3 regions of the Lentzea flaviverrucosa genome follow, and region 3 is predicted to be linked to each of the others. Evidence: riboswitches for the same ligand, from Rfam matches in the RefSeq annotation. Region 3 holds a riboswitch; each other region holds the start of a gene.
What was found. A riboswitch is a leader RNA that binds a small molecule or an ion and turns the genes downstream of it on or off. The one in region 3 is predicted to bind glycine.
Positions count from the first base shown of each region.

Region 1: another riboswitch for glycine. It lies ahead of gcvP (aminomethyl-transferring glycine dehydrogenase); the one in region 3 lies ahead of gcvH (glycine cleavage system protein GcvH).
Region 2: another riboswitch for glycine. It lies ahead of gcvT (glycine cleavage system aminomethyltransferase GcvT); the one in region 3 lies ahead of gcvH (glycine cleavage system protein GcvH).

Region 1 covers NZ_QQAU01000019.1:32,691-34,948, reverse strand. Annotated here, with positions in the region: gene gcvP (aminomethyl-transferring glycine dehydrogenase) at 1-1,081, opposite strand, end outside; glycine riboswitch at 1,238-1,333, opposite strand; gene DFR72_RS40275 (Clp protease N-terminal domain-containing protein) at 1,390-2,258, opposite strand, start outside.
Region 2 covers NZ_QQAU01000006.1:220,571-222,828, forward strand. Annotated here, with positions in the region: gene gcvT (glycine cleavage system aminomethyltransferase GcvT) at 1-927, opposite strand, end outside; glycine riboswitch at 1,027-1,117, opposite strand; glycine riboswitch at 1,119-1,209, opposite strand; gene DFR72_RS20810 (DUF3817 domain-containing protein) at 1,255-1,557, opposite strand; gene DFR72_RS20815 (hypothetical protein) at 1,572-1,925, opposite strand; gene DFR72_RS20820 (hypothetical protein) at 2,047-2,258, opposite strand, start outside.
Region 3 covers NZ_QQAU01000002.1:538,492-540,749, reverse strand. Annotated here, with positions in the region: gene ald (alanine dehydrogenase) at 1-850, opposite strand, end outside; glycine riboswitch at 1,076-1,168, shown strand; gene gcvH (glycine cleavage system protein GcvH) at 1,232-1,615, shown strand; gene DFR72_RS08565 (L-serine ammonia-lyase) at 1,644-2,258, shown strand, end outside.

The DNA.
Region 1 (2,258 bases), on a different contig from region 3:
GACCGTGGTAGACGGCGTACATGGACGCGATCACGGCCAGCAGCACCTGCGCGGTGCAGATGTTCGACGTGGCCTTCTCGCGGCGGATGTGCTGCTCGCGCGTCTGCAGCGCGAGGCGGTAGGCCAGCGAGCCGTCGGCGTCGACGGAGACACCGACGAGACGGCCGGGCAACTGGCGCTCCAGACCGGACCGGACGGCCATGTAACCGGCGTGCGGGCCACCGAAGCCGATCGGCACGCCGAAGCGCTGCGTGGTGCCGATGACGACGTCCGCGCCGATCTCACCCGGCGCGCGCAGCAGCGTCAGCGACAGCAGGTCGGCGACGACGACGGCCTGGGCGCCGGCGGCGTGGATCTCCTCGATCAACGCGGCCTGGTCGCGCACCACACCGGACGCACCGGGGTACGACAGCAGCACGCCGAAGAAGTCGCCACCGAGGCCGAGGCCCTCGATGCCCTGGGACAGGTCCGCGACGACGATCTCGATGCCGAGCGGCTCGGCGCGCGTCTCGATGACGGCCAGCGTCTGCGGCAGCGTGTCCGCGTCGATGACGAACTTGTTCGACTTGGACTTGCCGGCGCGGCGCACCAGCGTCATCGCCTCGGCGGCGGCGGTCGACTCGTCCAGCATGGACGCGTTCGCGACCGGCAGGCCCGTCAGGTCGCCGACCATGGTCTGGAAGTTCAGCAGCGCTTCGAGGCGGCCCTGCGAGATCTCGGGCTGGTACGGCGTGTACGCGGTGTACCAGGCGGGCGACTCGAGCACGTTGCGCAGGATCACGCCCGGCGTCACGGTGTCGTAGTAGCCGAGGCCGATCATCTGCGTCATCGGGCGGTTCTGCGACGCGAGCTCACGCAGCTCGGCCAGCGCCTCGGTCTCGGTGGCCGGGGCGGGCAGGTCCAGCACGAGGTCGCGCTCGTGGATGGACGAAGGCACCGCGTGCTGGGCCAGCTCCTCGAGCGACCCGACGCCGATGACGTCGAGGATGCGCGCGAGCTCGGCGGGGCGCGGACCCACGTGCCGGTCGGCGAACGGGGTGCCGTGCTCGAGAGCGGCGAGCGGAATGCGGTCCTGCGTCATCAAACGCCTCCGGGGGTGGCTGCGGGCACACGTGTCCTGTGCCCTCCCCGCTCTGTCCGTACCCCGAAGGGCGCCTGAGAGGTTCACCCACCACGAGGATGGGCTTTCACCGTCGGCGGGATTCCCCTTGCGGGGGACTCCACTTTCCAGAGGCGTCTCGCTCTGGCGGTCCTGGATGCCTGAGAGGTTCCCGGGGAGGGACTTGCTCCTTCGGCGCCGGGCTCGAAGCCCGGGCTCTCCCGCCTGAGTTCAGCGACTACCCGAGAAGAATACCCGCAGGCAGCTCACGTAGTCCCTAGGGACGCGACCTACATCTCAGTGGGAAGACCGGCGAGCGTCCCGGCGACCGGGTCGGCGGGGTCGTCGCGCAGCGCCACGAGAAGGTGCCTGGTGCCCACGACGGCGTCACCGCGGCGAGCGGCGACGAGCTTCGCCCGTTCCATCGCACGCTCCACCCTGCCACCGCTGACGGGCAACGCGGCCAGGTCGATCCCCGCCTCGCGCAACGCCGCCGCCCCGCCCGACTCGAACTCCGGCTTCAGCTTCCTGCCCGCCACCTCCAACTGGCGGTCGACCGACACCACCGCCTCCACCAGATCGCGGGACGACACCTCTCGCCGCGCGGCCACGGCCAGCCGTCCGGCCTCGTTGCGCACGACGGTCAGCACCGGCCCGCCCAGTCCCTGGCCGCGCGCGACCCAGCGCAGCAGCCAGCGCACGTACCCGCCGCCGGAGTCCCCCTCCAGCGCTCCCGCCTTGCGCAGCAACCGCACGGCGGGCGCTTCCTCGACCTCCGCGTGGCGTCGAGCGGCATCGGTCCGCACAGCGGCGGCCGTCGCCTCGACGTCGACTCCGCGCAGCACGAACAGGTCGGCGGCACGCCCGGAACCCTGCTCCAGCAACGCGAGCGAGAGGTGGGTCGTGGTCAGCACGCCGTCGCCGGCCAGAGCGACCGCCCCGAGCAGACACTCCTCCAGCGCACGGCTGACGGGCAGCACGGTCCCGATGAGACTCTTGTCGCACGCGGTGTTCATCAACGCCGTGACGTCCGGATGAGCCTCGGGAACGACGCCACCGTCGTCGTCGGCCCAGTGCTCCGGCCCCCGCGCCATCGCCTGGGCCGCCAGCGACCGCACGCCGAGCTTGCGGCCGGGCCCGACGGTGTCGATCAGCGAGA
Region 2 (2,258 bases), on a different contig from region 3:
CACGACCTCGTCGCCGTCGAGCACCGCGTAACCGTGGCGCGGGGCGCGGCGCTCAGGGGTCTTCAGTCCGACCAGGACCGAGTCCACCCCGGACTCGGCGACCTTGGTCAGCGCGTCGCGACCCACGAAGTCGCCGGGCTTGTCGAGCTTCACGACGCGGCCCAGGTTCGCGTTGTAGGGCGTCAGCGACGTCGTGAGTTCGTTGCCGTACAGGGGCATCCCGGCTTCGAGACGCAACGTGTCGCGGCAGCCGAGACCGCACGGCTTGAGCTCGTGCGCCTCGCCGGCCCCCAGCAACGCCGCCCAGACGGCGGGTGCGTCGGCGGGCGCGACGAAGAGCTCGAAGCCCTCCTCGCCGGTGTACCCGGTGCGGGCGAGCAGCGCCTCGACACCGGCCACGGTGGACGGGTACGAGGCGTAGTACTTGACCGTCGACAGGTCGGTGTCGGTCAGGCCGGAGAGGATCTCGACCGACTTCGGGCCCTGGATCGCGATCAGCGCGTAGTCGGTCGACTTGTCCGTCACGACGGTGTCGAACCCGGCTGCGCGCTCGACCAGGGCCTCGGCGACGACGAGGGCGTTCGAGGCGTTCGCGACGACCATGAACTCCTGGTCTCCCAGGCGGTACACGATCAGGTCGTCGATCACGCCGCCGTCGGCCTGCGTGATCATCGTGTAGCGCGCCTTGCCGACGGCCAGTGCCGAGATGTGGCCGACCAGCGCGTAGTCGAGGGCCTCACCGGCCTGCGGTCCGGTCAGGACGATCTCACCCATGTGCGTGAGGTCGAACAGGCCCGCGGTAGTGCGCACCGCGTGGTGCTCCGCGAGTTCGGACGAGTAGCGCAGCGGCATCCGCCAGCCCGCGAAGTCGGTGAACATCGCGCCGAGCTGCTCGTGCTCGGCGTTCAGAGGCGTGAGGCGGGACATCAGAACGCTCCTCCAGGGTGCGCCGAAGAGCCGGACGCGGCCGGCTGAGGCATCAGAAGAATGACACGGTCCATCGGAGACTCCTCACTAGAGCGAGCCTCCCCCTCTGTCATGAGCCTGAGAGCTTCACCGCGCGGAGCGCGGCTTGCACCGTGGGCGAGGCTGCTGATGAGCCTGCTTTTCAGAGTTGCCTTCGTCGGGCGGTACCTGTACCTGAGAGATTCCGGGGAGGAGTTGCTCCTACGGTGTCCCCACTCAAGGGGACTCTCCCGCGCGACATCGACGGCCGTGTTCAGTTGTCAGCCCCAGACGCTAGCAGGCCAAACGTCACAGCGGGACGCCCTGCGCAGTCTTCTCGACCACCTTGCGCTCCGCCCAGAAGGACAGGAACGGGATCGTGCCGGCGACCAGCACCAGCGCGGTGCCCTTGATCGACCAGCGCAGCTTCAGCGCCAGGTCGACGGAAATCACCAGGTAGATGGCGTAGAGGAAGCCGTGGATCGGGCCGACGACCTTCATCGCGCCGTCCATGTCCGCGGCGTACTTGAGCACCATGGCCACGACCAGGAGCAGCAGGAAGACTCCGACCACGTAAGCCATGACCCTGAACCGGGTCAACGCACCCTTCATCTGCCCGCCTTCGCTCAACGACCGTCCCGCGCGTTGAGGTCCGCGAGCATGCGGTTGTAGGCCGCGAGCTCCGCGTCTTCTTCATCGTCGAAGTGCTCGACAGGCGCGGGTTTGACGGCGTCAACGGTAGCTACCGGCTTGGGGGCGGGCGCAACCGGCTCGGCTGCGAGATCCGCGTCACGGTTCTGGCGCACCAAACGGCGGAAACGCCACACCATGAAGAGGGGGAAGAGGCCGAAGAGCGGCCACTGGAGCACGTACCCGAGGTTCTGGAACGTGCCGCTGGCGGACTCGAAGCGCTGCCACTGCCAGTACGCGAGCCCGCAACAGACGATCAGCGCCGCCAGACAGGCGAACGCGATCAACACTCGTTGGGGGGTAAGGAGGCCGCGCACGACCTCCACACTACTTGGGTGAGGCCTCCTGACAGGAGGCCGCCCTTCGAGGTGTGTGGTTACGGGGCTCCCGCCTCCGAGAGCCCGTTTCCCACTACGCCACGCCGTCCCGGCGCTGCCTCTGCAGACGTGCGACGCACCAGGCTGCGGCAGAACCGCGGCGGAGGTGCTGGAGAACCGTCATCGGTCCCAGGCGCCGACCGAGGTCGGCAGGAGAGAGGCCGGCGGCGCGGTAGTCGAGCGCGCGCTGGTCCAACGGGCTGATGCCCGCGTCCCACCACTGCTCGGCTTCGGCGACGTCGCCCA
Region 3 (2,258 bases):
CGTGCGTCGTGGCGCGGGAGTCCTCGAAGCAACCGCCCTGGTCGATGGCGATGTCGACGAGCACCGAACCCGGCAACATGTCGGCGACCAGCGCGTTCGAGACGAGCTTCGGGGCCGCGGCACCGGGGACGAGCACGGCGCCGACGACCAGGTCGGCCTCGCGGACGGCCTGCTCGATGGCGAACGAGTTCGAGGCGAGCGTGCGCAGACGGCCCTGGAACTGGGCGTCGATCTGGCGCAGGCGGTCGACGTTGGTGTCGAGGATCTGCACGTCCGCGCCCATGCCGACGGCGATGGTGGCGGCGTTGACGCCGGCGACACCGCCGCCGATGACGACCACGCGGGCCGGGGCGACGCCGGGGACGCCGCCGGGCAGCACGCCGCGGCCACCGGAGGGCTTCATCAGCGAGAACGCGCCGACCTGCGGGGCAAGCCTGCCCGCGACCTCGGACATCGGGGCGAGCAGCGGCAGCGAGCGGTTCGGCAGTTGCACGGTCTCGTAGGCGATGGCCGTGGTGCCGGACGCCAGCAGCGCCTCGGTCAGCGGCTTGTCGGCGGCGAGGTGCAGGTACGTGAAGAGGGTCTGGCCGGCGCGGAGACGGGGGTACTCCTCGGCGATCGGCTCCTTGACCTTGAGAACCAGGTCACCCTCCGCCCACACGTCATCGGCGGTCGGGAGGATCTTGGCGCCCGCGGCGAGGTACTCCTCGTCGGTGATCGCGGAACCGAGACCGGCGCCCTGCTCGACGTAGACGTCGTGCCCGCGGCTGGTCAGTTCGTGCGCACCGGCAGGCGTGAGAGCGACGCGGTACTCGTGGTTCTTGATCTCGCGAGGAACTGCGATCCGCACGATGACTCCTCCGTTCGGTGGCCGACATCTCATAATGTGGGCCAGTCACAAGGTCATGTCACTGTGCTGGTCGCACTATCTGCCACCCCGCTGGTTGTTCATCCAGGACAAAGCGACCTGAGCTCCGTTCGCGTTCCGCTCGACCGTCCCGCGTTGACACTCGGCGGGGGCCGCACATAGCGTTCGCCCCGGACAACTGAACACCGGCCGCGGCGCGCCAGCGCCAGAACCCGCGTGGGAGAGACCTCGACGAACTGGTCGAGGCGCCGAAGGGGCAAGCTCCCGCACACTCTCAGGCAGCAAGACCACCCGGGGTAGGCAACTCTGCACGGCGGAGGGGGCGCAAGTTTCCTGACCCGTCACAGCCAGAGGAGTCGCGCCGTGGAGTTCCCCGAGAACCTGCTCTACACCGTCGAGCACGAGTGGGTCGACTGGACGCCGGGCACCCAGGACCCGCTGACCTGCGGAATCACCGAGTACGCGGCCGACGCGCTCGGCGACATCGTGTACATCCAGCTGCCCGAGGTCGGTGCCAAGGTCGTCACCAACGAGGTCTGCGGCGAGCTGGAGTCCACCAAGTCCGTGAGCGACCTGTTCTCGCCCGTCACCGGTGAGGTGATCGAGGTCAACAGCGCCGTCGTGGACGACCCGGCCGTCGTGAACAGCGACCCGTACGGTGCCGGCTGGTTGTTCAGGGTCCGCGTGGACTCGGCGGAGAACCTGCTCACGGCGGCGAAGTACGCCGAGCTCACCAAGTCTGACTGACCGCCCCACCACCACGAAGGACTGATCAGTGGCGATCAGCGTTTTCGACCTGTTCTCCGTCGGCATCGGACCGTCCAGCTCCCACACGGTCGGACCGATGCGCGCGGCCGCGATGTTCGTCGAGAAGCTCGGCGCGCGTGCGTCCGAAGTGGACCGCGTGCACGTCGAGCTGTTCGGCTCGCTCGGCGCGACCGGCCACGGCCACGGCAGCCCCAAGGCCGTCTTCCTCGGCCTGGAAGGCAACCTCCCCGAAGAAGTCGACCCCACCGCCGCGGCCGAACGCGTCGAGGAGATCATCTCCAGCCGCCGGCTGAAGCTCGGCGGCACGCACGAGATCGACTTCGTGCACGACCGCGACCTCGTCATGCACCGTCGCAAGTCACTCCCGTTGCACCCCAACGGGATGAGCTTCGAGGCGTACGCGGACGGCGAGCCGGTCGAGCGGGCCGTCTACTACTCGATCGGCGGCGGGTTCGTCGTCGACGAGAACGCCAGCGGCACCGACCGGATCAAACCGGACTCCACGCCGTTGCCGCACCCGTTCCTGACCGGCGACCAGCTCCTCGCGCGCTGCCGCGAGACCGGCCTGTCGATCAGCGAGATCATGATGGCCAACGAGCTGTCGTGGCGCACGGAAACCGAG